3 regions of the Prosthecochloris marina genome follow, and region 1 is predicted to be linked to each of the others. Evidence: riboswitches for the same ligand, from Rfam matches in the RefSeq annotation. Region 1 holds a riboswitch; each other region holds the start of a gene.
What was found. Region 1 has a riboswitch for cobalamin ahead of CR164_RS01560 (ABC transporter substrate-binding protein). Riboswitches for the same ligand answer to the same signal wherever they lie in the genome.
Positions count from the first base shown of each region.

Region 2: another riboswitch for cobalamin. It lies ahead of CR164_RS08545 (ribonucleoside triphosphate reductase); the one in region 1 lies ahead of CR164_RS01560 (ABC transporter substrate-binding protein).
Region 3: another riboswitch for cobalamin. It lies ahead of metE (5-methyltetrahydropteroyltriglutamate--homocysteine S-methyltransferase); the one in region 1 lies ahead of CR164_RS01560 (ABC transporter substrate-binding protein).

Region 1 covers NZ_PDNZ01000001.1:329,939-340,879, reverse strand. Annotated here, with positions in the region: gene CR164_RS01570 (TonB-dependent receptor plug domain-containing protein) at 1-765, shown strand, start outside; gene CR164_RS01565 (4Fe-4S dicluster domain-containing protein) at 856-1,161, shown strand; cobalamin riboswitch at 1,266-1,622, shown strand; gene CR164_RS01560 (ABC transporter substrate-binding protein) at 1,649-2,866, shown strand; gene CR164_RS01555 (FecCD family ABC transporter permease) at 2,867-3,958, shown strand; gene CR164_RS01550 (ABC transporter ATP-binding protein) at 3,955-5,052, shown strand; gene CR164_RS01545 (ABC transporter substrate-binding protein) at 5,061-6,230, shown strand; gene CR164_RS01540 (adenosylcobinamide amidohydrolase) at 6,243-7,409, shown strand; gene CR164_RS01535 (nitrilase-related carbon-nitrogen hydrolase) at 7,397-8,899, shown strand; gene cobA (uroporphyrinogen-III C-methyltransferase) at 8,954-9,778, shown strand; gene CR164_RS01525 (cobyrinic acid a,c-diamide synthase CobB) at 9,844-10,941, shown strand, end outside.
Region 2 covers NZ_PDNZ01000005.1:170,262-181,202, forward strand. Annotated here, with positions in the region: gene serC (3-phosphoserine/phosphohydroxythreonine transaminase) at 40-1,101, opposite strand; cobalamin riboswitch at 1,451-1,638, shown strand; gene CR164_RS08545 (ribonucleoside triphosphate reductase) at 1,809-4,013, shown strand; gene CR164_RS08550 (anaerobic ribonucleoside-triphosphate reductase activating protein) at 4,010-4,762, shown strand; gene modD (ModD protein) at 4,901-5,749, opposite strand; gene CR164_RS08560 (KdsC family phosphatase) at 6,167-6,685, shown strand; gene htpG (molecular chaperone HtpG) at 6,858-8,744, shown strand; gene CR164_RS08570 (VIT1/CCC1 transporter family protein) at 8,783-9,658, shown strand; gene CR164_RS08575 (bifunctional aminoglycoside phosphotransferase/ATP-binding protein) at 9,655-10,941, opposite strand, start outside.
Region 3 covers NZ_PDNZ01000002.1:133,458-144,398, forward strand. Annotated here, with positions in the region: gene CR164_RS02775 (alpha/beta hydrolase) at 1-620, shown strand, start outside; gene metH (methionine synthase) at 863-4,555, shown strand; gene metE (5-methyltetrahydropteroyltriglutamate--homocysteine S-methyltransferase) at 4,766-7,045, opposite strand; cobalamin riboswitch at 7,187-7,362, opposite strand; gene CR164_RS02790 (L,D-transpeptidase family protein) at 7,435-9,129, opposite strand; gene CR164_RS02795 (murein L,D-transpeptidase catalytic domain family protein) at 9,302-10,006, opposite strand; gene CR164_RS02800 (SIMPL domain-containing protein) at 10,324-10,941, opposite strand, start outside.

The DNA of each region.
Region 1 (10,941 bases):
CAGTTCATAGACAATGAAGAGGGCTCTACCGATTATGACTCGTTTCTTCCAAGCGCGGGGGTTACCTGGAAGGTCAATGAAAACCTGAATCTTTTCGCGAATACTGGCAAGGCTTTCAAGGCTCCTACATTCACACAGCTTTATTATGAAGGTCGTGTGGTCGTTGGCAATCCTGATCTGCAGCCTGAATCAGGCTGGACCTATGAAGCCGGGTTCAAGTGGGATTGCAAATCGGTATCTGCCAGAATTGCCGGATTTTATATGACCTATGAAGACAAGATCGAGATCGATCGTTCACAGGGAAGACCGTATCACTATTTCAACGCCGGATCCTATAATTCCCAGGGAGTTGAATGGAAGCTGGGGCTGTATCCTTTCACAGACAGGCACGATTTCCTTTCGGATATCTCGTTTACCTCTGCAGGTTACTGGGCATACCCGGTAGCTGAAAACACAGATGGAGATGAGTACCAGCCCGGACCGAAGTTCCAGAACACGTTTGCGGTTTCCTATGCGACATTGCCTTTCAATCTCGATCTGCAATGCCGGATCCTTGCCGGCAGGGAAGATGATCTCGAGAATTACGCCGCTTTCGATATGACCGGAAAAGTAAAGGTCGGCAAAGGCTATGTTACCTGTGCGGTAGAAAATATTTTCGACACTGAGATTCAGACAACGGGCAATCTCGTCGAAGATGCAAGCAGCCGTTTTGTTTATTACGAGCCCGGACGTCTTGCCAGACTTGGATATACAATATCGTTCTGATGCTCTGTGTTTATTCTCCGTCAGTGCTTCCTCCCTGAAAAGGGGGGAGGGCTGACAGAGTTGCTTGATTACATAAGATGAAAAAATGAAATGATGAGTGATACTGCGAAAAAAAGAAGGCGTGGACGCCTGACTGTTCCCCGCAAGGAGATTGCGTGGTACCCGACTATCGAGCCGGATGCTTGCAACAGTTGTTGTTCCTGTTATGATTTCTGTCCCAAAGGGGTCTTTGCATCCGGTGAGGTGGAAGGGCTGCGCCGTCGCCCGAAAATGGAGGTGACTCAGCCGTACAACTGTATCGTTCTTTGTACCGCATGTGAAAAGGTATGTGCCGCAGGGGCCATTTCGTTCCCGAAACGAGAAGACTTTGAGCGGTATGTGGAGTATTATGAATGATATATCAGTGTGATATGCGTTTTTTGTTCAATTAAAAAAACAGGTTTCGTCAGCAGTGCCTTTAATATTTGTAAAGCATTTGAAACGATGGATTGTTTTCTGTATACTTTGTTCAACGTTATGGTGCCCTGGTTGTTTGGACAGGGCTTAAAAGGGAATCCGGTGAAAGTCCGGAACAGTACCCGCTGCTGTAATCCCGCATCGGCATATGCCGATAATGTGTTTCGATAATTATGGGTATCTCTATTTATTTATTCCGCGCTTCAATTGCTTCGTTGAGCGGTGCTCGAAATCCTCATGTACTCTGTGTACACTCCGGTTTCTGTACTTCGTTCGCCTTGCACTTGAATCGCTCATGACAAAAAATAGAGACACCCTTATGTCACTGTTCCGGGCTACTGGAACGGGAAGGCTGTCGGAACCGGGAAAGTCAGAAGACCTGCCCTAATACGCTATCGCTTCGGGTTAAAGCAACTTGACTATACATATGAATATATTTCGTTCTTCTTTTACCGGTTCGGTGCATCATCGTTTTTCCGGTGTTCTGCGATGTGCTATCTCTCTTTTCGCCGTTGTGTTCACCACCGGGTTGAGTGGATGCAGCAATGAAACGGAAGTACACCCGAAACAGGAAGCTGTGTCCGTTGACGTTCCCCTTTCCTACGCCAAAGGTTTTTCCCTGTACGATCATGAGGGGTTCAAGACTTTACGAGTCATCGTCGATCTCGATGGCCGCCAAGACACGTTGCGCTATCTGCTGATTCCCAAGGAGTCTCCTTTACCTGACGGTTTCGATGAGCATGTGGTGGTCAGGACTCCCGTTGAGCGTGTGGCTTTGTTTTCGACAACACAGGTTGGTTATATCGATCTGCTTGGATGCGCCGATCGGATCATTGGTATTGCCCGACCCGACTATGTCAATACTCCATCCTTACGTGAGCGGATCGAGAAAGGCGCCGTATCGGAAATCGGTATGCCGTTCAGTCCCAACGTGGAAGAAATTCTCGAACTGAATCCTGAAATGATAGTGACGACAGCGTTTCCCGCTGCTAGGCAGACCGATTACAAGGCATTGGTAATGGCTGGAATTCCTGTTGTCGTCGTTGCTGAATGGCTCGAGGAATCTCCCCTCGGAAGAGCGGAATGGCTGAAGCTGTATGCGGCTCTGCTCGGTCGTGAGGAAGTTGCCGTCGAGAAATTTGCGGATATCGAGCACTCTTATCATGCCCTCAAGGCACTTACCGACACTCTTTCCCACCGTCCGTCGGTTGTTACAGGGATGCCTTTCAAGGACGCGTGGTTCGTGCCTGGAGGAAACAGCTATGTGGCATGTTTTCTCAGGGACGCAGGGGCGGATTATCATTGGAAAAACAGGGCAAAGACCGGCAGCATCAAAATGGATATAGAGGCTATTTACCCGGTCGCCCTTGAAGCGGAGTTCTGGCTTAATCCGGGAACGGTTCAGTCCCTCGATGAACTGCTTGCCAAAGACATTCGGTTCAGAGATTTTTTCGCGGTGCGATCTGGCAAAGTGTACAACAATAACCGGTTACTGAATCCGGCAGGAGGGAATGCATATTGGGAGCTTGGGGCTGTACGGCCCGACAGGGTATTGGGAGACTTGATCAGGATCCTGCATCCGGACTTGTTCCCGGAGAGGGGCAATGGAGATGATTCGTTAACTTTTTACAGGCATATACAGTAGATGGGCATAAAGGTGGACAGTCAAACAAGCCCGGAACATTCCTGGCCTCTTCTTTCTCCAAAAAACAGTCTGATCGCTCTGCTTTTTGTGATAATGGCCTTTTTTTTTATGCTCGACCTTGCACTCGGGTCGGTAAAAATACCTCTTGGAAACATTATTGATATCGTGTTCGGAAAAGGTTCAGAGAACGAAGCCTGGGAAAAGATCGTTACCTATATCCGGATTCCGAAAGCGCTTACCGCCGTCATCGCCGGAGCGGCACTGTCGGCAAGTGGTTTACAGATGCAGACGTTGTTCCGAAATCCTCTGGCAGGACCTTCTGTACTGGGTATTTCGGCAGGTGCCAGCCTTGGAGTGGCCATGGTCATGCTGGCATCCGGCGCGGCAGCAAATGCCTTTGCCATCCGCCAGCTCGGGCTTGGCGGGAGCTGGCTCATCGTTGTCGCTTCAACCCTTGGAGCTGCGTTCGTTCTTCTTATCGTGCTGGGGATAGCGGTGCGGATCAAGGATAATATCGTACTGCTCATTGTCGGTATCATGGTTGGAAATATCACGATATCGATCATCAGTATCTGGCAGTATTTCAGTGAACCTGAACAGATACAGGATTACCTGATCTGGACATTCGGCAGTCTCGGCGGTGTGCTGGGGAGCCAACTGTATGTTCTGGCAATCGTAGTCGGCATAGGGCTCATGATTTCCTTTGCTGCGTCCAAGTCTCTCAATGTCATGCTTCTCGGAGAGAATTACGCGCGCAGTCTCGGGATGAGTACGCTCTATGTCCGGATTACCGTCATTGCCGCTACAAGTCTGCTTGCCGGAAGCGTAACCGGCTTCTGCGGCCCTATAGGCTTTATCGGTATAGCCGTTCCCCACCTGACACGATCGATTCTCAATACTTCCGATCATCGTTTTCTTATGCCCAGTTCCTGCCTTGTCGGGGCGATTCTGATGTTGGTATGCGATATCATCGCCCAGATGCCGGGAAGCCAGACCACCCTTCCGATCAATGCCGTTACCGCTTTGATCGGTTCTCCTGTCGTTATCTGGGTTATCATGAAGAACAGAAACCTCAAGTCGTCGTTTGCATGAAGAACGAAGTGTTACTGACTCACGATCTGGCGATCGGATATCAGAACCGTCGCCTTGTCAAAGAAGCGGAAAAGCATGGTCGCAAGTATCCCGGAAAAGTTGTTGCGGACAATCTGTCTCTCGACCTCGCCAAAGGGGAGCTGGTTTGTCTGCTGGGGCCCAACGGGTCTGGAAAATCGACATTGATGAGAACCATTGCCGGTGTACAGAAGCCTCTCGGTGGACATGTGACCCTTGATGGCAGATCTCTTGAAAGGCTTTCGACCAAAGAAACGGCAAGACTTCTCAGCCTCGTGCTTACCGACAGGGTCATGACCGGTAATCTTTCGGTGTATGCCCTTGTCGCTCTTGGCCGTTATCCTTATACCGGCTGGATGGGGAAGCTTTCAAAGGATGATGAAACCGTTGTCAGGGAGGCCATAGCCATTACCGGTACACGACGGTTCGCTTGTCGTCACATCAGTGATCTGAGCGACGGTGAACGCCAGAAGGTCATGATTGCGCGTGCACTTGCCCAGGATACACCCGTTATTCTGCTCGATGAGCCTACCGCTCATCTTGATCTTCCCAATCGCATCGAGGTCGTTCGTCTTTTGAAGCAACTGGCGAGAGAGCGAGGGAAATCTATCGTGATGTCTACGCATGAACTCGACCTTGCGCTTCAGGCAGCTGACAGGATCTGGTTGATGAGTCCCGTTCAGGCAGAAGAGAGTGGAAAAAACATCGAGATGATCTCGGGGATGCCTGAAGAGCTTATTCTTGACGGTAGACTCGAAAAAGCCTTCAAGCGTAACGGATTCGAGTTTGATCGGGAGTCAGGTTCGTTCAGGATAAATCAGCACCACGAGGGTTGTATAGGTCTTGTCGGAGAAGGAACCCTTGCTTATTGGACGAAAAGAGCGCTCGAGAGGATCGGTTACAAAGTTGTCATCGATGCATCATTGCCCTGCAGGATAGAGGTTTCGGAGGACAGGGGTAACCGTTGGTGGCGTTATTATAATGGAAAAAGCGGTGAACCGTTCGAGATTCAGGATATCGGCAGCGTCATCAGCTGTATCAAAAAGAACAAGACAGACTCGGAGATCGTAGCATGAGAGCCGTGATGCAAGGATATGGGGGCTGGATCGTTTTTCTGGCTCTGATGGCCACATTGCTTGGAACGTCTTGTTCTTCAGTATCGGATGAACAGGCTGTGACGGCCGACGGGAAAGCGAAGATGCAAACGGTCAAATATGCCAGTCGATTTTCCATCATGAAGCGCGATGACGGTTGTACTCTGGTAAAGGTACTTTCTCCGGAAGGGACGGATATCGGTATCGATTATGCATATTTGCTTGTGCCGCATGACCGATCGGTCCCTGAAGACAGAGGAACGGCCGCAGTGGTCAGAATTCCCCTGAAGCGGGTGACCTGTGAAAACGGTTTTCATGTATCGCTGATAGAAATGCTCGACTGTTTCGATGCCATAGCCGGGGTTTCCGGAAAGCGCAGAATCGGGCAGGACCGGGTGCACAAAATGATAGACAGCGGAGCGCTTCCGGTGACAGGTTATATGCGTGGATTGAACATGGAAACCCTGGTCAAGATCGATCCTGACCTCGCTTTTGTCAATGTGACCAGCGCATCCTCCGACATCTTTGAAAAAATGATGGCCTACGGACTCCGTCCGGGTTTTTTCTGTGCGTCACTCGAGGAGCATCCTCTCGGTGCACTTGAATGGATCAAGTTCATGGGGGCTTTTTTTGAAAAAGATTCGCTTGCCGCCAGTATATTCGAAAAGCAGGAGCAGGCGTACCTCGATGTCCAGAAAACAGCCGAACATTTAACCCGGAAGCCTTCGGTAATAACCGGGTACAGCAGGAAAGGCGCATGGTCGATCATGGGGTCTTCTCGCTGGTTCGTCACCATGCTCGAACATGCCGGGAGTGAATATCTTTTCAGAGGTCAGGAGACCGATAGGGGGCATATTCTGAGCCATGAGGTTGCCATGGATGCCGGCATGAAAGCGGATTTTTGGGTGAACACCCATTTCAGGGTAACCGATCTCGACGGTTTGCTGGAAATCGATGAACGGTACCGGTTGTTCAGTTCCGTCAAGAAAGGAATGGTATATAACAACAATAACTATCGGTTTGAAAACGGGCGGAACCGTTTCTGGGATAGCGGTATGGTTGAACCGCATGTTTTACTTGCCGATCTTATCACTATTTTTCATCCCGAAGTCTTGCCGGACCATACCCTGAAATATTACAGGCGCCTTGAAAAGCGATGAAAGCCGGGGACGATGAAGCAAAAGGAGTATTGTCATATGAAGTTGGGCGACTACGGTGCAGCAGAGGTTCACAGGGAGCGAAAAATGCTGATTGTGCGATTCAACAGGCCGCACAGGGTGATTTCAACCTGCAGAGTGAACGGCGGGATTCATGAGGATCTCGAATGTCTATTCAATCATCAGTCTTGCGAGCCCGCGGGCCACAGCAGAAAAGAACTCAAAACCGTACTGTCGGCTCCTGAACGTTATTTGCAGGGATTGTGTGAGCGTTTCGAGCTTCCTGAAAAAACAGCTTCTCTCGGTACGGCGGCAAACATGAACTATGCCGCTATCGAAACGAAGTCGTTCAAGAATCTGGAAGTGACCGCGATTTGTACCGGAGGGGTTGAAGGTAACGCCGGAAGGGTCGGGGATCCTGCCTCTGTCTGGGAACAGGACGGTGTGTTCGAACCTCTTGAAAAAGGCGGAAAAGAGCCTCATGGGACCATAAACACCATACTGCTCATCAATCGGGAGCTGACACGTGGAGCCATGGTCCGAACCATCATGACCGTGACTGAAGCCAAAACCGCCGTTTTGCAGGAACTTGCGGTGTCCTCGAGGTATTCCGATGGTCTTGCGACTGGAACCGGTACGGATCAGATCGCTGTGGCCTGTGCGCTGACCGGCGATACGCCGCTGACAAGTGCAGGCAAGCATGCCAAACTCGGAGAACTTATAGGATCAGCTGTTTCAGGAGCTATAAGGAAGACGCTTGCATTGCAGAATTCATTGACTCCCGGCAATCAGCGTTCCATCCTGGAGCATATCAAGCGTTTCGGCGCCGGTCGTGAGCATATGACAGAGTCCATCGCCCGCAGGCTACAGGAAGAAACGGCAGCGGTTTTCAGGCGTAATTTCAACAGCCTCGATCGTGACCCCGTAGCGGTCGGGGCATCATGTTCGCTGGTGCACGCCCGGGATAAGGTGGCCTGGGGCATTCTTCCGCAATCATGCATGAGGGAGATTTTTATCATGCACGGAGCGCAGCTTGCCACCGGGATCTCTCATCGTGTTGAACGTTATGCCGATTTCTCCCGGATACTGTCATTGGAACCTGTCAGTATGAACAATCATGATTTTCTGGAATTCGTGTACGCTTCGTGTGCGCTTGGCTATAGTGAAAAATGGAAAGACTGAAACTCGCCCTTGTCCATCTCGACGTCGTGCACGGTGAAGCTGAGCGGAACCGTGACGAGTTGGTCCTGTTCAACGAGAGGGCGGCAGAAAATGGTGCCAGGATTATTGTCAATACCGAACTTGCTGTTTCCGGTTATAGCTTCGGTTCACGCGATGAAATAGCATGCCTGGTTGAATCACAAGAGGGGTCCACGGTGACGGCTTTACGACAGGTGGCTTCACGCTACGGCTGTTTCATCGTGCTTGGTTATCCCGAAAAAGATGAGCGGACCGATATCTATTACAATGCTGCCGCCGTTATCGGTCCTGATGGAGCGCTGCTGTTGAATTACCGGAAAGTCACGGCTGAGGTCCGTTGGGCATGTGCCGGAACGTCGTTCCAGCGCAATTCTTTTGAAACCCCCTGGGGGAGGGTTGGCGTTTTGATCTGTTCCGATACCTATTACGGGGCCATTCCAAGGATGTCTTCCCTGAACGGAGTTGATCTTTTGCTTGTACCGGCCAATTGGCCAGGCGGATCTCTTGATCCGAGAGAGCTCTGGCAGGTCAGGGCGAAAGAAAACGGCTTTTTCCTTGCTGCCTGCAACCGGTCGGGGAAGGATAAAACCATGTCGTGTGAGGATGCCTATTCCTGTATTTACGGGCCTGACGGTACGAAAATCCTCGAGTCATGCAGTTGTACGTCGGATATCTTTTTTGCAGATTTGCCCCTTGAAGGTGGAAAACTACCCTCCTGTCGTGAAACGCAACTGCGTTCGAGGGAACCTTCGCTCTATACTCCGATGTATCTCGATATGCGTTATGCCGCTGATTTGACAAGCTATTACAAGCTTCCTGAAGCGGCGAAGATGAGTGTTGCCTCTCGCTCTTTTCCTGCAGAAGAACTTTTCACCGGTGATAGACTTGAAGAAACGGTAGATGCATACAGTGGAGAGAAAACAGCGTTGCTGGTGCTTCCTGCCGGTATTGCCGGAGATAATGAAGACGTACTGAATCGTCTGGCTCTTGCAGCCCGAAAAAGTCAGGTAAACGTATGTACGGGCGTTGTTTCTGAAAAAGACGGAAGCACGGTAATTGCATTTGCCGAGAAAAACGGTAATCTCTCTCTCCGATCGAAAAAGTATGGGCAGCATTGTTTTATAGATCTCGACAATGCCAGAATTGCTTTGGCTTTCAAGGATGAACTGTACCATCCGGAGATGGTGATCGCCTGTGCAAAACAAGGGTGTGATCTTATTGTCTGTTCGGCTTCTTGCCTGAACGATCATGATCAACGGGTACTCGGTGCCCGCTCGATCGAGCAGACGGGACTTGCCGTCTCTGGCAATAACCGTGCATTTATCTGCCAGCCGCCTGAAGGGCACTACCGATGGGCAGAGGTATCGTCAAAAAACGGTGAAGGGTGCTCGGTAACGCTCGACATCGAAAGATTGAGACAGAAGACTTTTTATGACAGGCTCGATTATGGTCTCCTGCTCGGAAAACAGTGAAATTCATTATATCTCCAGAGCTATTATGACAGTTCGAATAGACAGCACAGCTCTATGATCGATAAAAAAGGAATTGTAACTATCGCGGGTGCGGGTCCGGGAGATCCTGAACTTCTTACGCTAAAAGTTTTAAAACGGCTGCAGGATGCCGATGTCGTATTGCATGATTCGTTGATTTCAAAGGAAATACTGAAGCTTGTCCCGGATGATGCAGAAACCGTCAATGTCGGTAAGCGCTGTGGTGACGGTCAGGACCAGGAGAAACGACAGGAGCGTATCAATGCAATGATGATCGGCTATGCTCTGGAAGGAAAGTATTGTGTTCGTCTCAAGGCGGGTGATCCCTTTGTTTTTGGCCGGGGTGTCGAAGAGGTACGGGCTCTCATGGAAAAAGGCATCGAGGCAGAGGTTATTCCCGGTATAACCGCAGGTCTTGCTGCTGCGAATATGTTGCAGATTCCCGTTACCGAACGAAACAGAACAAGCTCCCTGTTGTTCTGTACCGGTCATACGGCAAGCTATTCATTCGAGCAGTTTCAGGGTGTTCTCGCTCTGCTCAGGGAAGGCAGTCCGGTCGTGATGTATATGGGGATGAAAAATTTTGAGACAATTGTCAACCGTTTGCTCGATGCTCGTTTACCTGTATCCCTTCAGGTAAGCATTGTATCGAAAGTTTCGCTTTGTGATCAGAAAGTGATTACGGGAATGCTCGAGACCATTGGTGATGTCATCAGGGAACAGGATATCGAGACGCCGGCAGTTTTTTTTATCGGTGAGCATACTCTTCCCGTTAAAGAGCTTTTTTCAACATCGGCAGGTATTCTGAATACATCCGAACAGAAAGAAGACAATGAAGAAATGTACCGGCAGGAATTGTGAAAGAAAAAACAGGACTGGATACATCACTGGAAAGGTATGCAGTGGCGGCGTGAGGGATAATACTCATGATTAAACCGGCTTTTCTGCTGGGGGCTCCTTCCAGTAATACAGGCAAGACTACTCTGACGCTTGCACTGTTGCGCATTCTTGCGCGGAAAGGCGTGGATGTCCAGCCGTTCAAGTGCGGCCCCGATTATCTCGATACCTATCTCCATACACTGGCCTCGAGGTTTGACGGGAGAGGCAGGCAGGGAAGAAATCTCGATATCTTCATGGCTTCCGAAGATCATGTGAAGGGAGTATTCCTTCAGCACTGTGCTGAAGCCGATGCCGCTGTTGTCGAAGGAGTTATGGGGTTGTTTGACGGTTCGGTCAAGTCCGAAGGAAGCAGTGCCGCGATTGCCGGTATGCTCGGTATCCCGGTTGTTCTCATTGTCGATGCAAAAGGGGTTGCCTATTCTGTGGCTCCGCTTCTTTACGGATTCAAACACTTCGATCCTTCGCTTCGTCTTGCCGGAGTGATTTTCAACCGGGTCAACAGGTTGTCACACTATGAGTTTTTGAAAGAGGCTTGCCATGATGTCGGGGTTGAACCTCTCGGTTATGTCCCGAGGGATGAAACGATGGCTGTTTCAGACCGCTATCTCGGCCTGAATATCGCGCCGGACGTGGATCAGGAATCGGCTATTGCCGCTATGGCTGATCATGTGAGTAAAACAGTTGACGTGGAAAAGATAGTGCAACTTTGCAGCGTAGAAATTCCCCGGCCTTTTCCGCGCTCTTCCTGCATCGGTCGTGGCAATGCCGTCATCGCTGTGGCACGTGATGCAGCTTTTAATTTTGTCTATGCCGAAAATCTCGATATTCTCGGTCAATATGGAAAACTCGAGTTTTTCAGCCCGCTCGATGACGCGATACTGCCCCATGCCGATATGCTCTATCTGTCCGGGGGGTATCCGGAGCTCTATGCGAAAAGGCTTGCTGAAAACGCCGGGATGCGAAAGCAGGTGAAAGCGTTCGCTCTCCGGGGAGGCGTGACATATGCCGAATGCGGTGGAATGATGTATCTCGGGAACTCGATAACCGGGAGAGACGGAGTGAACCATGAAATGTGCGGTGCTCTTGATCTCGAGACCACCATGCGGGATGCGCGTTTACATCTC
Region 2 (10,941 bases), on a different contig from region 1:
CCTTTTTTGATCACCCTGAAAAGCGGGGGCAAATCGATCTCAGCCGTAACAGTGCTCAAAATCAGTAATAAATCCGGCCAATGTCTCTACCTCTTCAAGTGTCACCGCGTTGTAAAGGCTTGCCCGAAATCCGCCACGCGAGCGATGCCCCTGGAGCCCCAAAAGTCCTGCTTCTTCTGCCTTTTGGCTGAAGATCGATACAATTTCCGGATTTACGGCATCAAAAACCACATTCATCATCGAACGTGATTCCGAAGGAACAGGGCAACGAAAAAGTGTGGAAGCATCCAGCGTTTCATAAAGCAGGGCGGCCTTGTCCCTGTTAAGGGTTTCCATGGTATCCAGGCCGCCGACTTCTTTCTCCAGCCAATCCAGCATACACTCAACGACGTATATGGCGAACACGGGCGGTGTGTGATGGTTTGATCCGGCATCGGCATGTGTACGGTAATCAAAAAAAGAGGGTAGGCCCGGTTGAATCATCTCTTGTGTTTTCCGGGGGACGATCACCACGGTAACTCCAGCAGCACCGATGGTTTTCTGGGCATGAGCGTAAATCAAAGCGAAACGTCCGGTATCGATATTTCGGCTCAGAATGTCCGAACTCATATCGGCTACCAGCGGCACCCGAGATTCCGGTATGCCTTGCCATTGCGTACCCATTACCGTATTGTTGGTGCATACGTGCAGATAGCGGGCATCGGCTCGGATATCGAGTGCAGTAGGAATCGTATCATGAGCCTTACCGGCAACATGTACATCCCGTTCCAGTTGGCGAGCGGCTTCTATGGCTTTAGCCGCCCAGTATCCTGAATCAATGTAATCGACAGGATCTCCTGCCGCTGAGAGGTTCATCGGTATCATGCTGAATTGCAATGTGCCTCCTCCTTGCAAGAGCAGTACATCATCATCAACGGCTAACCCCATCAATCTTCGAATCTTTTCCTGTGTGCGTTCAAGCAGATCCAGAACCGGCTGTGCACGATGGCTGATTTCCATCACCGACATTCCGCTGCCCCGGTAATCGGTAAACTCGTTGCGGATGCGTTCAATGACCGATTCGGGCAATTTGCAAGGTCCGGCGTAAAAATTGTATGGCATATAGGTTGTTACGTCTCGTTGATCAAGAATGGCGGTGACAGTATTACCAGTGATTCTGGATATTGTGCTGTTGTCAAAACTTCCAATGATGCTTTTGGGGATAACCGATGCTTTTTGTCAAAGATTTATCTTTATAGTGAATATCCTCGATGATACCAAAAAACAATTCACCATAATCATTCGAAAAAAAACGTGTTATCGTTGTAGAACGATGCTCGGTTCTTTTGGGTAAGATGTGTTGCCGTTAGAAATCTCGCCTCTGATTCCTGATCGCATTTTTTTCAATTGACTTCTTTATCTTTGTCAACAACGGCAATATTTTTACATTCAAACAAGATGTTCTTTCGTCAATCTTGATAAGGCAAGATACCCCTTAACCGGGGTTTAATAGGGAATCACGTGAAAATCGTGAGCTGACGCGCAACTGTAAACCCGTTGAAATGTTTTCCGGCAGTGTGCCACTGTTCCTTTTGCTGGAATGGGAAGGCGCCGTGAAAAAGGGAAAGCCAGGAGACCTGTCTTGTGTCTTATTTTTTCAGCAACCATCCGGTTGCTGAGAGGTATAACGATTATGCTTTCGCGTCCAAGAGCATGTGACTGGAATGAGGCTGGCTTTTTTTCCTTTCTCTCCTTGATAATCCCTTCCATCGCTTGTTTCCGCGAGAGCATGCCTGTAACGGCTTTTTCACATTTTAAAAATGGTGCTCATGATGGAAAACAAGATGGTATGTGATGACGCTAAGATGATCATCAAACGTGATGGCAGGGTTGCTCGTTTCGATCAGGATAAAATTACGTTTGCAATTTTCAGGGCTCTTCGAGCTGTAGGAAATCCTGACCGGCAATATGCGGCTGACCTGTGTGCCCGGGTGGTTGAGTCACTTAGGGTAAACGTTTCTCTCGACCCCCCTTCGGTCGAAGAGATTCAGGATGTCGTTGAAAAGGTGCTGTTTGAAAATCATGCTTTCGATGCAGCCAAGGCATATATTATTTATCGTTTTCAGCATCACAATATGCGAGAGGCGAAAGAGATCTTCGCCAACATCGACCTGGTCGATGATTACCTGCACCTCAAGGATTGGCGTGTGAAGGAAAATGCCAACTTGAGTTACTCGCTTCAGGGGTTGAACCACCATATTTCGAGCATCGTCAGTTCCCAATACTGGCTCAATGAGATCTATCCGGCGGAGATCGCACAGGCTCACAAGGAAGGGCGAATGCATATTCATGATCTTGGTTCGTTGAGTGTGTATTGTGTCGGCTGGGATCTCGAGGATCTTTTAATGAACGGTTTTCGGGGGGTGGAGCGTCAGACTAACAGTGCACCGGCAAAGCATCTCAGGAGCGCCCTCGGGCAGATCGTGAATTTTTTCTATACCATGCAGGGAGAGGCTGCCGGCGCGCAGGCTTTTTCCGGTTTCGATACATGGCTCGCTCCGTTTATCCGCTACGATAACCTGGAGTATGTAGAGGTGAAACAGTGTCTGCAGGAATTCTTTTTCAATATGAATGTGCCGACCAGGGTCGGGTTTCAGACTCCGTTTACCAACGTGACGCTCGATCTTCTGATTCCTAAACCTATGAAAAACCGTCAGGTCATCATCGGGGGTGAGTTACAGGATGAGGTGTACGGTGATTTTCAGGCCGAAATGGATATGTTCAACCGGGCGTTTGCCGAGGTAATGCTCGACGGAGATGCAAACGGTTCGGTTTTTTCTTTTCCAATTCCCACGTACAATATCACTCCGGATTTTGATTGGGAAAACCCTGTCTACGAAGGTATCTGGGAGATGACGGCAAAGTATGGGATTCCATACTTCTCTAATTTTGTGAATTCTGACATGAACCCGGATGATGTGCGGAGCATGTGCTGCCGTCTCCGTCTTGACAAACGTGAGCTGCAAAGCAGGGGTGGAGGACTTTTCGGTTCCGACCCGCTGACCGGTTCGGTGGGTGTAGTGACGATCAATCTGCCGGAACTCGGCTATCTCTCTTCTTCGGAAGAAGAGTTTTTTCAACGTCTTTCAAGGGTGATGGAGCTTGCCAAAAGCAGTCTGGAAATCAAGCGAAAGGTGATCGAGCGCCTTACTGAACAAGGGCTCTACCCGTACTCGAAGTTTTACCTGCGTAATCTCTACAGGAAAAACGGCAGGTACTGGGATAATCATTTCTCGACCATCGGTTTGCTTGGCATGAACGAGTGTTGTCTCAATTTTCTTGGATGTGCGATTGGTGAACCTGAAGGTGAGGCGTTCAGTCTGAGAGTCTTGGATTTCATGCGTGATCGCCTGGTGGCGTTTCAAGAGGAAACCGGCCATATATACAATCTCGAAGCTACACCTGCAGAAGGAACCTCTTATCGTCTTGCAAGGTTGAACAAAGCGGTTTATCCCGATATCATCGTTGCCAATGAGCAGGCAAGCAAGAAAGGTGCAGAACCTTACTATACCAATTCCTCACAGCTGCCGGTCAACTATACCGATGATTTGTTCGAAGCGCTGCGCCTCCAGGATGAGATGCAGATTCGTTATACGGGGGGAACCGTTTTTCACGCTTTTCTCGGCGAACAGCATCTTCCGGCATTATCGGCACGCCAGCTTGTTCGGAAGATAACCTCGAAATTCCGACTGCCTTACATAACGCTTTCCCCGACGTTCAGCATTTGCCCCTCACACGGTTATCTGGCCGGCGAGCATCAGGAGTGTCCGTTCTGTCGTGAAAAGGGTAGTGTGCAGAAGTGCCTTGTTTTTTCACGTATTGTCGGGTATCTCAGGCCCGTCGAACAATGGAATGCGGGAAAGCAGGCGGAATTCAGGGATCGCAAGCTTTTTGACAGCGATCACACTGTCACCTCTGAGGCAACAGGAAAGAAAGAAGGGGCTCACGGGGGTTTTCCGGTCTGTGCGTCATGAGTTATAACAGTGCATTTCAGCAGCAGGCAAGTGGAAATGAAGGTTTCCATTTGCCGATAGGAGGGTTTCTCAAGCAGAGTTTCAGCGATTACCCTGGAAGGGTGGCCGCGGTTCTTTTTACCAGGGGATGTAATTTCCGGTGTGTCTACTGCCATAATCCGGAACTCGTTCTTCCGGATCTGCTCCGGCATTCGAAGCCTTACGAGGTTAAAGGAATTCTTGCATGGCTTTTGTCGAACAGCTCTTTCCTCGATGCTGTTGTCATTACCGGTGGAGAACCTACTCTGCATCCGTCTTTGCCGGAGTTCATCCGGCAGATAAAGTCTTTGGGGCTGGAAGTGAAACTGGACACAAACGGGACCAATCCGCAGATGCTGGAGGTGCTTATGAGTGAAAAGCTTGTCGATTATGTCGCCATGGACATTAAGAGCGTTCTGGATCACCAAAAGTATGCTTCAGTTTGCGGTGAATGTTTTACCGAAACCATGTTGGACGCTGTCGAGCGATCGTTGGCTTTGTTGCATGAGGCCGTTATCGATTGTGAAATTCGCACGACACTACTCGGATCGCATCACACGGAGAAAGATATTACTGAGCTCATCCGGCTGGTTCGTATTCCCTATTTTCTTCAAGAATGCAACTCGTTAAAAACTCTTCAGGCTGTTGTCGGTAAGAAGTTGGGCAGAGAGGAAATTGCAGAATTAATGGAATCATTAGAACCAAAAGGGGGAAATGTTTGTTTAAGGTAGGGTAGTGATTGTTGTTTTTCTCCGTTCGGCCTGTCCTGTATCGATCAGGGCAGGTTTTTTTATGCCCAGAAAACTTCTCTACATCATTATTCTGCATTTTCTTTCATTCGATCGGGGATGAGCCTGGTCTTTCTCCCTTCAGGTTTTACGGATAACCACTTTATAGTCGGCAGGCTTTCCGAAGTACATCCAGGAACTGACAAGTACATCGGCTCCTGCCGCTGCATATTTTTCTGCATTCGTGTCGTTTATTCCTCCAGCTGCAGCAATCGTTGTTCCATTGCCGCCTTGCTTTAACATCTCGGCAATTTTCCTGACCGACTCGTGCGAGAGCTTATCGAGCTGTACGATGTCAGCGCCTGCTTCTGCAACCGTGATCGCGTCATGGATGCTTTCAACTTCGACAGCGACTTTCTTTTCCGGGCATCGTGCTTTTATGGATTGAAGGTCGGTGCATAAGCTTTTCAAACCTCCAAGCAGGCCATAGTGATTGGAAAATATCAGGATGGAATCGGAAAGTCCGAGCCGATGAGGAGAGCCTCCGCCAGAGCAAAGTGCTTTGAGCGAAAGATGTTTGGTGCCGGGCAGATGTTTGCGGGTGCCGCATATTTCGACACTTTTTCCGCTGCGGTTCGCTCCTTCAACCATAGAGCGTGTCCTTGTGGCTATTGCGGAAAAATGTTCCAGAATGTTCTGAGAGACTTTCCAACCCATGTGAAGCTGTTCCGCGTTGCCATAAGCTTTCAATACGGTTTCTCCCGCAAGGGCTTTGTGACCGCTTGCGACAATCAGTTCGGTTGCAACATCGAGCAAGGTGAAAATTTTCGCCACCTCTTCGCTGCCGGATACTATGACCGGTTCTTTCGGGGCAAAAAGAATTTCGGCGTTTTGCGATGAAAGGTTGAGCAAAGAGCTTGTCAGATCAAAGTAGGGGACATCTTCTCTGAGTAGTGCCTCGACATCGGAAAGGTTCAGGGTGAAATTCACGTTTGGAAATGTTTAATGTTCGCTATGGTTCGTTGTCGTTTGATGCAATATAATCCTCGTCGAAAAATTGGTGATATTTTTGCGTACAATTTTTTTGCTTTTGTCAACGACGAGTGTTGAAAGTTGGAACAGTTGTTGCATATCGTGGGGTTTCGAAAGATTTCAGTGAAACTGTAAAAATACAGAATACGAATAAGTTGTTGTGTTTAACTTATTTTTTTTAAATGCTTTAATTTTTTGTCTCGACTTTTTCGCAGCCTTGCGGTATCGGTTGCATGTGACTTGTTCTGCAACTTGTACAACTGTTGGTGGAATGTTGATAACTTGTGGGCAATTGGCGAACGCTGCTTGATAAGTTGTTAAAATGATATATTAAATCCCTTGTTTGCAAGCGTTTAAAAAATAGCGAAACCGGATATGATAGAGTTGTCAACTGAAGAGTTTTTGCGTCGGGCAAAAAACATAAGACTTGTGCTCTCCGACAATGATGGTGTTCTGACCGATAACGGAGTGTATTATTCCGAGCGAGGAGAAGAGCTAAAGCGTTATTCCATACGTGACGGGATGGGCGTTGAGAGATTGGCGGCTGTAGGGGTAATGACAGGAATCATGACAGGTGAAACTTCTCTTAACCTCAAAAAGAGGGCGGAGAAACTGAAAATCAAACATCTTTATCTTGGTATCAAGGATAAACTCTCGAAGCTTAACAGCGTTCTTTCGGAAAATGGTCTTGCGCTCGACGAAATAGCTTACATGGGGGATGACGTCAACGATTTCGAGATCATGGATGCAGTTGCAGCGTCAGGGTTGACGGCTTGTCCCGGGGATGCCACTGGTTTTGTCCGCCCCGTTGTTCACTATATTTGCAAGGCCGATGGTGGGGATGGTGCATTTCGTGAGTTTGCCGAACTCTTGATACAGCTGAGGCGTTCCTGAGAAAATCATTTTTTGTAGAAAGTGGAAATGTAATGTGCCGTTCAGGGTTTGGTATATTATATTCCCGCTGTTAATTTTAGCCACAATTTCTCAGATAACAGTGGTTGCACTGTTGGTTTGGGGCTGTGCATAAAATAATTTACCCCGAAAAACTGAAAACAGACGGAAAAGAATGAGCGACAAAAAACAGCAGAAAGTACAGGAGTTCGAATACAAGGCCGAAATGAAACAGCTTTTGAACCTTATTGTTCATTCGCTGTACACACATCCTGAGATTTTTCTTCGAGAATTGATATCCAATGCTTCTGATGCCTTGAATAAAATCCATTTCGATCAATTGACGGAAAACAAGGCAGAGGGCGAGGGCGAAGAGCTGAAAATTACCATTACGCTCGATGAAAAAGAGCGCACATTTATTATCGAGGACAATGGTACCGGAATGAGCGAAGATGAACTGATCGCCAATCTCGGGACAGTTGCCAAGTCCGGCACACTTGGGTTCCTGCAGGCTTTAAAAGAGCAGCAACCGGACAAAAGTGGTATCGACGCCAACCTTATCGGGCAGTTTGGCGTTGGTTTTTATTCTGTTTTCATGGTTACCGATGAGGTTACTGTCGAGACGAAAACCGAAGATTCTCAGGGGTGCAGATGGTGCTCTTCAGGTGAGGGAACCTACACGATCGAAACGATTGACCGGGAAAAACGGGGTACAAAAATATCTTTCACTCTCAAGGAAGATGCCAAAGAGTTTGCCGAAGCGTTCCGGGTTGAAAACATCATCAGGAAGTATTCCAATTTTGTTGATTTCCCGATCTATCTCGATAACAAGAAAGTCAACAGTATTACGGCGCTCTGGCAGCGGCCGAAAAGTGATCTCAAAGAAGAAGAGGTCAATGAGTTCTACAAGTTTATCTCGGTTGACTATCAGGAGCCGTTGGATTATCTCCATCTTTCTCTGGAAGGGGTTGTTAATTTCAAGGCATTGCTCTTTCTTCCCAAAGAAGCACCGATGGATATGCTTTACCAGCAGGGAGCTCTCGAGAATCATGGACCGCAGCTTTATGTCAGAAAGGTTATGATCCAGCATGAGTGCAAAGATCTGCTCCCCGAGTACCTTCGTTTTGTAAAGGGTGTTGTAGAGACCGAAGATCTTCCGCTGAACGTATCGCGTGAAGTTGTTCAGAACAGCCCGGTCATGGCGAAAATCCGTCAGATCCTTACCACCAAGATCATTGGTTGGTTCGAGTCTCTCGCACAGGATCACAAGGAAAAGTTCCGTCAGTTTTACAAGGCATTCGGTCCGGTGGTCAAGATCGGACTCAATACGGACTTTACCAATCGCGATAAGCTTATCGAGCTTCTTCGGTTCGAGAGTACTACGACCGAAGAGGGGGAATTTGTAACCCTTCGGGAGTATGTCGATCGCATGGTTGAGGACCAAAAGGAGATCTATTATCTGTCGGGTGATAACCGGCAGCAGATGTTGTCAAACCCGAATCTGGAATATTTTCGTAAAAAAGGAATTGAGGTGCTGCTTCTGGTGGATCCGGTCGATGTTTTTGTCATTCCTTCGATTAACGAGTATGACAAAAAACCTCTCAAATCCATCGAAAAAGCAGATATCGACTTCAAAGCCGGAGAAGATGAGGAAAAGGAGGCTCTCAGTAAAAACATGATCGAGCCCGTTCTCAAGATTTTCAAGGAAGCTCTTGGAGACAAGGTGGAAGATGTGATCGAGTCTCATCGCCTGGTTAATTCTCCGGTCACGCTGGTTTCCGGAAAAGATGCAATGGATCCTCAGATCGAAAAAATGCTGAGAATGATGAAGCAATCGGAAGCGTCGGGGAAAAAGGTGCTGGAGATAAACCCTTCCCATGCGGTTATTAAAAACCTGGCGGGTCTTTGTATGCTCAACGAAAACGATCCGATTATTCGTACAACCATGAATCAGCTTTATGAAGGAGCTCTGTTGCTCGAGGGCAATCTGGAACGTACCGCAGAGTTTGTTTCGAGAATGAATGATATCATCGAAGCGGCTACGAAACAGGCAAAAGCCTGAACTGCTTTTTCAACATAGGCGACAATAAATCCAGCAAAGTGAAAAACTTAAAAGAAGTCAAACCTTCTCAAATTCTTGCTCTTCAGAAAAGCGAGCTGACCGAGCATTATATTTACAAACGTCTCGCCTCAAACGTGAGCGGCGTGAAAAACAGGCGGGTACTTGCCCAGATCGCAGACGATGAACTTCGTCATTACAATGTTTTGAAGGGGTATACCCGGCAGGAGGTAAAGCCAAGTACGATGAGAATCTGGTTTTTTACCATGGTCAGTTCCCTTTTAGGTTTGACTTTCGGCGTAAAGCTAATGGAGAAAGCCGAAAAAAATGCGGGCGATATCTATGGCAGTTTACCTACTTCTTTCACGGAGTTACAAGGCATTATCAGTGATGAAGAGGAGCATGAGCAGGCGCTTATTGCGCTTCTCGATGAAGATCGCCTCAAATATACGGGGTCGGTTGTTCTTGGGCTCAATGATGCTCTGGTCGAGCTTATGGGCGTATTGGCCGGTTTGACATTCGCTCTCCAAAATTCACGTTTTGTCGCTCTCACCGGGATCATTACCGGTTTTGCGGCTGCATTGTCCATGGCTGCTTCGGAGTATCTTTCAACAAAAGCCGAACCGGGAACGAAAAACCCCATGAAAGCGGCATTCTACACAGGAATGGCTTATATCGCAACGGTCATTCTGCTCATCACGCCTTTTTTTGTCGTTTCCTCTCTTTATATCGCTCTCGGTACCGCATTCGTGGTGTCCATCTGTATTATCGCCTTCTTTAACTTTTATGTTTCGGTTGCAAAGGATCTGCCGTTTAAGAGCAGGTTCATGGAGATGGTTGCGCTCAGTTCCGGTGTAACGGTACTGAGTTTTCTTGCCGGTATGGTAGTAAGGGCGGTTTTTGGAGTGGAAAGCTAACCTGCATTTTTCCCCTGTATTCGACGCATTGTTTCTGCAATGCCAGCCTCTATCGATGAGGGGGATGACGTGTCGATGGTGACTGTTATATGCTGTTCCGAGGCTGATAATGGCAAAAAGCGCCTGATCTGTTGCTTGAGTACGGTGTTATCAGCTTCCGACGGATCGTTGCCTGCAGACTGTCGGTTACCGATTCGCTTTTCGAGAAGTTTTTCAGGGGCATGGCAATGAAGGATGACAACGGGAACATTGTTTTGTTCTCCTAAACTGATGAAACGTTTCCTTTCATCTTCATACAGAAACGTTGCATCGATGATAACCGGGTAATTGTTCTCCAGACATGTTCCGGCTATGCTGTGTAGTCTCGCATATGTTCGCTTCGAGCTTTGAGCTGAGTACATCGCCTTGTTTTTTTCCGGGTCGCTTTTTTCGAGGGGTTTGAGTCCGAAAAGTCTTTTTCTTTCAATATCCGAACGGACATGTATGGCTGGTATCCGTGATACAAGTTTCTTTGCAACGGTGGTTTTGCCGCTTCCGGAAACTCCGCAGGTAAGGATCAGTCCAAAAGGTGCAGGTGAGATATAGGAAAGTGCTGTCGAAATATAGGATCGGTGTTCGGCAAGTGTTTTTTCTTTTTCCCGGTGATTTTTTTCCTGAAGATGGCGTATGGCAGTTACTTTTGCTCGCACCATCGCCCTGTAAGTTTTGTAGAATCTTAAAAGAGCAAGCCCGTTGTAATCTCCGGTCAGTGAAAGGTAGCCGTTGAGAAAGCTCGATGCATGTTCCTGATGGTTGCTGTGCTCCAGGTCCATGACCAAAAACGCTATTTCACTGAAAACATCGATCGTGCTGAGAAACGGATTGAATTCGATACAGTCGAAAATCATTACCCTCCCTTTCCAGAGTACCATATTTCCGGTATGCATGTCACCATGGCACTCTCTTATCGCTCCTTTGGATTTCCGGGAGACGAACTGCGGCGTGAGTCGCTTGTATTCGGCTTCTGTCCATTGTTTCAGTTTGTCAAGCAGCTTTTGTTCCTGTTGATCCTTGTTCAGACGTTCGGCTTCGATAAAATTGTCATGTATCGGTTTGATGAGAATATCGGGACGGCCATAAGGGGTATCGGGTCCGGCGACGGGAGTCGAATCGTGGAATGCAGCGACGATTCGGCTTATCTGTGCTATCTGCCTGTTTGTGATTTTATCCTGTTTGAGAAGGGTGTCCAGTTCAAGTTCACGGTCGAACTGTATCATTTTTACTGCATAGTCGATAATTCTGCC
Region 3 (10,941 bases), on a different contig from region 1:
AACAGAGGGAGGATATCCTTATCATGCTGCACGGTTACGGCAGCAATGAAAAAGACCTCATGCAGCTTGCCCCGTCTCTCGATCAAAACCTTCACCTCATCACACCAAGAGCACCACTCGCTCTAGCACCGGAAATGTATGGCTGGTTCCCCATCGAGTTTACGCAGGAAGGCATTACCGTCGACCGGGAAGCTGCCGGAAGAGCAAAAGAGACGCTTCTTGAATTTCTGCACGGCATCGTGGATCGATACAACGCACGAGAAAATAAAGTCTGGCTGATGGGGTTCAGTCAGGGTGCGGTCATGAGCTATCTTGCGGCCCTTGCCGAACCGGCCCTGCTTCATGGCGTCATAGCGTTGAGCGGGCAATTCCCCGAATCCCCGTTTCTTGTCAATGCAGAACCGGACCTTTTTCGGACCCTTCCGTTCCTTGTCGTGCACGGCATTTATGACGACGTCCTGCCCGTCACCAACGGCAGGCACTCCGAACGCTGGCTTCAGGAACATGCCGACAGGCTCACCTACAGAGAATACGCTATGGGACATGAAATCAATACCGAAGCGCTGGAACTCATCAGGGACTGGCTTTACCGTACGAAAAGTGCGAAAGCATCGCCCTGACCGGAGGAATCCTTATGCTCAGGAATTGATGGAGATTGCGTATATTCAAGCTTTTAATTCGTAGGGCTCTCCCTTAATTGTCATGGGTACCGGTAGAATCGGAACACGAAGCGTAAAGCGCGAAAAAACAGGAGCGACCGACAAACGTTCGCGGATATGAGAATTTCGAACATGTGCCGTGCAGAAATCCCGACGCAGAACAACATTTACTTGAGAAGCCTTTGAGAAGATGCCAAACAACAATGAAGCAAACACCTGCAAGCATACTGAAGAGTAAAATACTTGTGCTGGACGGGGCTATGGGCACCATGATCCAGCGATACAAACTCGAGGAAAAAGATTTTCGAGCTGAACGGTTTGCCACCCATTCCCATCCTCTCAAAGGGAATAACGATATTCTTGTTCTCACACAGCCCGATATCATCCATGCCATTCATTGTGAGTTTCTCGAAGCAGGATCTGACATAATCGAAACCAACACATTCAATGCAAATCCGGTTTCTCAAGCCGATTACGGTACTGAAAATCTTACAAGAGAACTGAACCTGGCAGCCGCACATCTGGCACGCAAGGCCGCAGATGCCTATACGGAAAAAGACCCCACGAAACCCCGTTTCGTGGCAGGGTCCGTTGGGCCGACAAACAAAACGCTCTCTCTTTCTCCGGACGTCAACAACCCCGGTTACCGGGCTGTATCATTCGAGGACGTCGTCGATAACTACCGCCAACAGATTGAAGGCCTCATCGAAGGAGGTGTAGACCTTCTGCTTGTCGAAACGGTCTTCGATACCCTCAACTGCAAAGCTGCCATTTACGCTATCGAACAACTCTCACGGGAAAAAGGGACCCAGCTCCCTGTCATGATTTCAGGAACCATTGTCGATGCAAGCGGACGAACTCTTTCCGGCCAGACGACTGAAGCGTTCTGGGTTTCCGTAGCACATACCCCCGGACTATTGAGTGTCGGGCTGAACTGTGCTATGGGAGCGAAACAGATGAGACCTTTTCTTGAAACGTTATCGAACATAGCGGACAGCTTTGTCAGCGTCTACCCCAATGCCGGCCTGCCGAATGAATTCGGCGAATACGATGACAGCCCTGAATACATGGCTGCTCAAATCGCAGATTTTGCTGAATCGGGATTCGTCAACATCGTTGGCGGCTGCTGCGGAACAACCCCTGACCATATCAAAGCCATTGCCGAAACGGTTTCAACGATCGAGCCAAGGAAAAAACCTGCTCCCTCCAACGAGTTACGCCTGTCAGGCCTTGAACCGCTTTTTGTCAACCGGACAACGGGATTCATCAACGTCGGAGAGCGCACCAATGTTACAGGATCGAGAAAATTCGCACGCCTTGTCCGCGAAGAGCAATACGACGATGCGCTTTCCATTGCCCGCCAACAGGTTGAAAACGGAGCCCAGGTCATCGACATCAACGTCGACGAAGGAATGCTCGATTCAGAAAAGGTAATGCATGACTTCATCAATTTGATTGCATCCGAACCTGAGATAGCCAAAGCTCCTTTGATGATCGACTCATCGAAATGGTCGGTGATCGAAAGCGGTCTTCGCTGTACCCAGGGCAAATGTATAGTCAACTCCATCAGTCTGAAAGAGGGTGAAGAACTTTTCAGGGAGCGTGCACAAAAAGTCTTGCACTACGGTGCCTCGGCTGTTGTCATGGCATTCGACGAAAAAGGCCAGGCCGATTCTCTCGAACGCCGCATCGAGATCTGTGAGCGGGCATACACGATCCTCACCGAAGAAATCGGATTTCCTCCCCAGGATATCATTTTCGATCCGAATGTACTCACCGTCGCCACCGGCATCGAAGAACACAACAACTATGCCGTCGACTTTATCGAATCCGTCCGCTGGATAAAGCAGAACCTGCCACATGCGAAAGTATCGGGAGGTATCAGTAACGTCTCGTTCTCTTTCCGTGGAAACAACCCCGTACGCGAAGCGATGCATGCAGTGTTCCTGTTTCACGCCATTCAGGCGGGACTCGACATGGGCATAGTCAATGCCGGCCAGCTCACTGTCTACGATGAAATCGACAAGGCGTTGCTTGAACGGGTCGAAGATGTACTCCTCAACCGTCGGGATGACGCGACCGAGCGGCTTGTCGAATTCGCTGAAACCGTCAAGAGCGGCGACGTAAAAAGCGAGACAAAACAAGCCGAATGGCGTAACGGAACGGTCGAAGAACGGCTGCAGCACGCCCTCATAAAAGGCATTGTCGAATATATCGACGACGATACCGAAGAAGCACGACAAAAATACCAGAGTCCGCTCGACATCATCGAAGGGCCATTGATGAATGGGATGAACGCGATCGGCGACCTTTTCGCCGAGGGAAAAATGTTTCTCCCGCAGGTCGTCAAAAGTGCTCGTGTGATGAAAAAATCCGTCGCATACCTCATCCCGTTCATAGAAGAGGAAAAAGCGAAAGCCAAGGACGCCAAACCTGCAGCAAAAATTCTGCTTGCAACCGTAAAAGGGGATGTCCATGATATCGGCAAGAACATCGTTGCGGTAGTTCTTGCTTGCAACAACTTCGATGTTGTCGATATCGGGGTCATGATGCCCTGTGAAAAAATCCTCGATGCCGCTGAAAAAGAGCATGCAGATGTAATCGGTCTCAGCGGACTGATAACCCCCTCTCTTGACGAAATGGTCCACGTTGCAAAAGAGATGGAACGCAAGGGAATGAAAATTCCACTGTTGATAGGAGGAGCAACGACGTCGAGGGTCCACACTGCTGTAAAAATCGCACCGAACTATTCAGGCCAGGTTGTTCAGGTGCTCGACGCCTCCCGGAGCGTTCCGGCTGTGGCCAATCTGGTAACGCCCTCTCTTCATGACGGCTTTATAGCGAAACTGCGTAAAGAGCAGGAAGAGCTGCGCGAAGGCCACGCTGCAAGAAACGCCTCGAAAAATTTGTTGAGCCTCGAAAAGTCAAGGGAAAACAGGGCGAAACTGTCCTGGAACAGCGACACGGTCACAACACCGCGCCATCCGGGAATAACGACATTTGATGATGTTTCCCTTGATGAACTTCGCAACTATATAGACTGGACGCCTTTTTTCGCAGTCTGGGAGCTGCACGGCAAATACCCGGCAATATTCGACCATGAAGGGTACGGAACGGAAGCCCGTAAGCTCTTCAACGACGCCAACAGTTTGCTCGACACAATCTGCGAGGAACACGCGTTAACCGCGAAAGGCGTTGTGGGCATCTTCCCGGCAAACAGCAAAGGAGATGACATCGAGGTATACGCCGATGAAAGCAGAACATCGCTTCTGACAACCCTCCATACCCTGAGACAACAAACCGAGAAAAAAAACGAAACACCCAACCTCGCCCTTGCCGATTTCATAGCACCCGCCTCAAGCGGCATAAAAGACTATATCGGCTGTTTCACCGTTACTGCCGGTCACGGCCTGAAGCATTTGATGGAGCGCTTCGAAAAAGAACATGACGATTATCATCGCATCATGGCTCAGGCACTGGCTGACAGGCTCGCAGAAGCATTCGCGGAAATGCTGCACGAAAAAGTCGGACAAAATGTGTGGGGGTATGCTTCGAACGAACATCCCGACGTTTCCCTGGGTATCCGGCCTGCACCGGGATATCCGGCCTGCCCTGACCACTCTGAAAAATTGTTGATATTCAATCTGCTCAACGCAGAAGCCAACACAGGAGTCACCCTTACCGAAAGCTGTGCGATGAACCCGGCGGCATCGGTATGCGGTACTTATTTCGCGCACCCGGAAGCAAGATATTTCGCGCTGGGATCAATCACAAAAGACCAAGTCGAAGATTACGCGGCGCGAAAAGGGATGAGCGGAAAGGAAGTTGAAAAATGGCTTACGTCACACCTTCATTACACATCACAGAGTAATGAGATAGAATCCCTTACCGCATAAAAACACGAGGCTGTCGCAAAAAAAGCCCAACCCCAAAGAAAAGTCATGCCGGACTTGATCCGGCATCCACGGTGAAAAACGGGATCACTGTGGATCCCCGGGTAAAACCTGTGAAATAGTTGTTTCGTAACGGTCAGGCCCGGGGATGGCAACTTTCAAAAGCAGGAGATGCCCTCTTCATTCTCATAGCATCTCCTCAAGGTACTTCGGTCAACAAACATAGCTGTGTATATCCCTTAAAGCATGAGCCGCTGCAACCATGTTTCTGAGCGACGCCAACGTTTCAGGCCATGCTCTGGTTTTCAGTCCGCAATCAGGATTGACCCAAAGCCTTTCTTTGGGAATGAAAACCAGAGCCTTTTCCAGAAGCTTCATCATCTCTTCTTTCGAAGGAACCCTCGGGCTGTGGATGTCGTAAATCCCCGGGCCTATTTCATTCGGATATCTGAAATCCCTGAAAGCGTCGAGCAGTTCCATACGGCTCCTGCTCGACTCGATGCTGATGACATCGGCATCCATTGCAGCTATGGCTCCGATGATATGATTGAACTCGCTGTAACACATATGCGTGTGGATCTGGGTCGAATCGGAAACACCCGAAGAGGTCAACCGGAAAGCATCGACAGCCCATCGAAGATACGATGCCCTGTCCTTTTTCTTGAGTGGCATACCCTCACTCAGCGCGGCTTCATCGATCTGGATAACCCTTATTCCCGCATGTTCCAGATCCTGAACCTCGTCCCTCAGAGCAAGTGCGATCTGGCGGCAAACCTCCGAACGCTCAAGATCATCGCGAACGAAACTCCAGCTTAGAATGGTTACCGGCCCTGTCAGCATACCTTTGACCGGTTTCGTAGTCAGAGACTGGGCAAAAGTGCTCCACTCAACCGTCATCGGGCCGGAACGTGAAACATCACCGTAAATAATCGGCGGTTTGACGCACCTGCTTCCGTAGCTCTGCACCCAGCCGTTTTCGGTGAAGCAAAACCCCTCCATCTGCTGACCGAAATATTCCACCATATCATTGCGCTCAACCTCCCCGTGAACAAGAACATCCAACCCCAAATCCTCTTGTCTTCCGATAATCTCATGGATCTCATCCTTGAGAAACTGCTCATACTCCCCGGCCCCCAGCGTACCTTTGCTGAAAAGCCTGCGCTGTCTGCGAACTTCCGCTGTCTGGGGAAAAGAACCGATCGTCGTAGTCGGAAACAAAGGAAGATTCAGCCATGCCTGTTTTTCACGGCGCTCCTGATACGTGCTGCTTCTGTGCAGCATCTGATCACTGATGGATGCGCAATGCTCTCGAATCTCCTTGTTTTCAACCCATGCGCTGTTCCGCCGTGACTGAATGGCTTCGGTATTCTCAATGAGCGCTTCACTGCAGTCCCAACAATCCAGAATATCCCCCAAAACACTGATTTCATCGCACTTCTGAACGGCAAACGCCATCCAGTTTTTCAACTCGGGATTCAGAGAAGTCTCTTCTTCCAAATCAACCGGAGAGTGCAGAAGCGAGCAACTCGAAGCAATCATGAAGCGCTCTTCCCCCACATCCCCTCTGATCCTGACAAGAACATCCAGAGCCTGCTCGAAGTCCGTTTTCCATATGTTACGACCATCGACGATACCTGCGGAAAAAATCATCCCTGACGGCAAACTACCCAAAACCTGTTCAAGACATCCGCGGCCACGGACAAGATCGACATGAAGCCCGCCGCAACCTGAAGAAAGGGCAAGATCGAGATTATCGTCAAGAGTATCGAAATAGGTTGCAAGCAACAACGAAGCATTACCCGATGCAGCATTCAACCTCTTGTAAACCGGAACGAAAGCTTCGATGGCCTGTGGAACCATATCCGCACAAAGTACCGGCTCATCGAGTTGTATCAAGGAACAGAATTCAGCAAGCTCTGAAAGAATACCGCAGTAAACAGCAACGACTTCTTCGAGTTTTTCCCAACGGTCATACCCTTCGGACGCCTTTGCAAGAGACAACCAGGTAACCGGTCCCACCAGAACCGGTTTGGGACGAAAGCCTGCCTTTATCGCTTCACGGGTATCCTCGACAATTCTGCGGGAAGAAAGAGAAGGTGAAAACGACGGGGAGATTTCAGGAACGATGTAATGGTAGTTTGTATTGAACCATTTTGTCATCTCCATCGCCGCAATATTCGCGGCGGCATCCCCTCGAGCCATCCTGAAATAGGTATCGATACCGACACCGGCGGCATCGAACTCACCAAACCTCTCGGGCACAGCACCAAGCATCGCCGTGACGTCAAGAACATGGTCATAGAGAGAAAAATCACCTGTAGCGACATAGGACAAACCGGCACTTTCCTGAATCCCCCAATGGTGAAGCTTAAGCCTTCGACACGTCGCCTCCAGCACCTCTTGGGAAATCACCCCCTTCCAGTAAGCCTCGAGAGCTTTTTTCAGCTCCCGTCCGACGCCGATTCTCGGAAAACCTGCAATGTGTTTTTTGATCATTGTTACTCCTTTTGACAGTGGTTAACTGAAAGAAGCAACGACACCTCGAAATGAAGACAATCTCAAAGTACGACCAGCTCTGGCGTTGAACGCCACCGAACCTCGACTTTTCAGCATACCTGTCTAATCGCGAGACATTCGTGCTCCGTGCGATCAGGGCGTCTCCTGGCTTCTGACCCTTCAGTGCAGCAACCTTCCTGCCGTATGGGAGATACAGTGGTGTCTGCCGGTATTTTGTCAGTTACAGTGGCGCGTCCGCGACGGATTTTCACCGTCTTCCGTTTCCTGATACGCCTTATTGAACAGTATAAAGTAACCGGCAGGAGCGAAGAAAACAACAGATTGGATACAAATGTCCGAAAAAACATTTTTCCCTGTACACCCCGTTAAAATGTACAGCTTTCAACTGTCTTGTAGGGATAAGGCTCTTTGAGAGCACTGAGAACCGCTTCATCACGGTCGTAAACATCATCCCTGAACAACACTTCGTCATTCTCCACCAAAGCGGTAAGGTACACCAGGAAAATCGGAATTCTCTGAGGAAGGTGAACTGTCCTGGTTTTACCGGCAGCGATAACGTCCTGGACATCGTCCTCACCCCATCCAAGTAGAATCTCTGCAAGTTCGAGAGGGTTCTGAAGGCGAATACACCCGTGGCTGAACGCTCGGGTGCTTTTATCGAAAAGATGCTTGCTCGGCGTATCATGGAGATAGACCAGATGCTTGTTCGGGAACATGAACTTGACACGACCGAGTGCGTTTCTTGTACCAGGCGGTTGACGCAGTCGATAAGGCAACGAACTGGCGCTGTATGACGCCCAGTTGATCGAAGCCGGATTCACCACACGACCGCTACGGTCGATAACCTGCAGACCGTTTCTTGCCAGATATCCTGTATTGTTCTTGATTGCCGGCAGAGCTTCTTTTCTCAGAATGCCCGGGGGAACATTCCATGACGGATTAAAAATGATGTACTGCATATCTGCCTTGAAAACAGGGGTTTTCCAGTAAGGTTCCCCGACAATGACCCTGGATCCCCACCGGTAATTCCAGTTTTCAACATACTGAACCGTAAACCCTGCAATGTTGACCAGGAGAAACGTAGGTTCGAGCTTCTGAATAAACCAGCGATATCGGTCAAGATTGAGTCGGATCTGATCAATCCTTCGAGAAACAGGCACATTGAGAGCCCGCAACGTCTTGGGGCCGACCGCCCCGTCAACATCGAGTCCAAGACGCGCCTGAAAACGTTTGACGGCATCCATCAGTTCATTGCTGTACAATAGGGCAGATGATGCGTATGATGTATCGACCAGTGCAAATTCCTCGATTTCACCGGTTATTTCAAGCCGTCTTCTCAATGCAGGCATTCTATCATCATACTGGCCGGGCTCCTTGATGGTAGGGCCATCCGGAATGCTCATCCAACCGCCGCCGGCAGCAATGTAACGGTACCTGGCAAGCCCTTCTTTGAGACTTGTATACTTGGGATGACTTGGACGAAACGTCGAGATAACTGCACTAAGGGAGTCACCGGCAAGAGCGTTCCCGAGACTGCCGACCAGGCCGTTTCCATTTTCACCTTTGGAGAGATTCCAGTTAGAATCGATCTTCTCGGGATCTACCTTGCCGTGAAGCAAATGATAAGACATTTTGAACATCGCATCGGTAAGCAACAACTCATACCGGGCCTTTAAAAAGGGTGAAGACGGGGCATCATCATAAAACTCCTGTATACCGTCAAGATGGTAGTCCTGAGGAGAAAGCCCGTCTGCCTCAACCGACTTGATCGCTTCGAGCAGTTCGGTAATCTGGGAACGCTTTACCCAGACAGGACTGAAATCGTTCGATCTGTAAAAATCCGCCAGTAATGCGTTGAATGCAACCTTCTCCCTCCCGATTTGCAGAGCGACGTCTTCCTCGAGTTGCTCGATGTGACAACGAATATTCTCCCTTACGTCGCTGCTACCGCCTGAAGTTGACTGAACACGTTTAGTCCCGGAAACATTGTTTTTTTGCGGAGAAGCCTCTGCTGAACTGCCGAGACTGAATACCAGAAGCAATACCAGTATAACGACCATAAGAAATAGGTTATGACTTGAGAAAGTCTTACACCCTGTCTCGAAAAAAATCGATACAGCACTTTGTCGACAATGTTTTGAAGAGAACGCTCAATGGTACATCCAGAGTTCCTTCCCGGTACCTCCGAGAAAACTTTTCGGTGGTACCGGGGCAACGCATCCTCCGGAAACATTATGCAGGATCGTGAAGGGCAATGTCAGGATTGAGCAGGTCGGAGCGGCCGACATAGTTTTGATTCCCTTTATAGATAAAAAGACAGGACCCGCCTTTTATAAGATCGATCACCTGCCTGTACTGCGAAAAAGGCAGTGCAGGACATCCCAGACTTCTTCCAAGGCGACCGTGCTGCCTGATAAAATCAGTGGAAACATAGTCCGCACCATGAATAACGATATTGCGCACCAGCGCATTATCATTGATACCCTGCTCAAGCCCTCTGAGCCTCAATGAATAACCATGCTTCCCCTGATAGGTTCTGTCGGTCACAAAAAAGCCGAGACTGCTTTTAAACGATCCCGGCACATTGGAAAACTTGACTGCCAGATTCTGACCGCTGTTTTTACCGTGCGCAACCAGCGAAGATGTCAAAAGACGGTTTCGGTCCATGTCGATAACAAACAAGCGCTTTTTAACGGAAGGCTGATTATAATCGATGATAGTGAGCACTTTGTCGTTTTTCAACTGACCTTTACTTTTCAAGGTGTAATACCCGACCATAGCCTTCTTGAGGACTTTATAGTCAATGTTGTTTCTTAGTTCAGGGATGCGATAGAGAGTCTGGATAGTGGAGGAAAGCTCCTTTTGCGAAGGAACACAGTGTGCATTGAGAGGTGAAAAAACAAAAAACATTACAAGGCAGATGAGTCTTATCGCCATATGATCTTCTCCTTTTCTTCGTTTCAGTAGATTAAGCACATAGAAAAAAGCAAAAGCCGTCGCCATAGCTATCTATGCCACAGCGTAAAGTCTTTGTGCCTTTCTCGGTCATGGAACAAAAATATCCCTCATACCGAATCAGTTATTCCGCACTGCGAAGCCCACTTATTAATTTGCACACAAAAGAGGTCGCGATATATTTCAGGTATGATACTGCACGTATAATGATATGCATGAAATGTTAACAAAGAAGATACTTTTTTTTCTTTATTTCAAGAAACATTTAGTCCAAGAGGAACTTCTTAGCACTTTCAAGTTTACTTTCCGACAAGTGACCACCGGCAGTGCACCGAGACATTGACATCCTGTTCACTCGGAAAAATTTCAGTTGGAACCGTTGAAGACAAGGCTTTTTCTGCCCTACCTTGGGCCATTCCATGCACAGGGTAGACAGGATTATATTCATGCTGCATATCAAGGAGCTTTCCCAGAGACAGACCAGATGCCATCGCCATAATCTGCGCATCTTTTTTTGCGTTTTCTACTGCCTTAACCAGAGCTTCGCGTCGCTTTTTCTCATATTCCGAACTGGTAAACCTTATAATCGGTATCTCGTTGGCCCCTGCCCGAACAGATGCATCAATCACACGGCCAACATCATCAAGATTCTTAACAATAACATGAAGCACATGCGTAGCAACATAGCCTTTAAAATTTCTCTTTCGGGTTGAATTATTCCATTCCCATTCTTGGCGAATTGAAAAAGATTTTGTTCCAGTATCGTTTATACTGACGCCTACAGCTCTCAATGCCTGTTGAACGGTCTTGTGCTTTTTTGCTGAAAGTGCTGCCGACTGTTCGGCCGTCCGGGCCCTATCGATCAACTGGATCCGAAGCTCTGCCATGTCTGGCTTGACCGAGACTGTCCCCTGAGC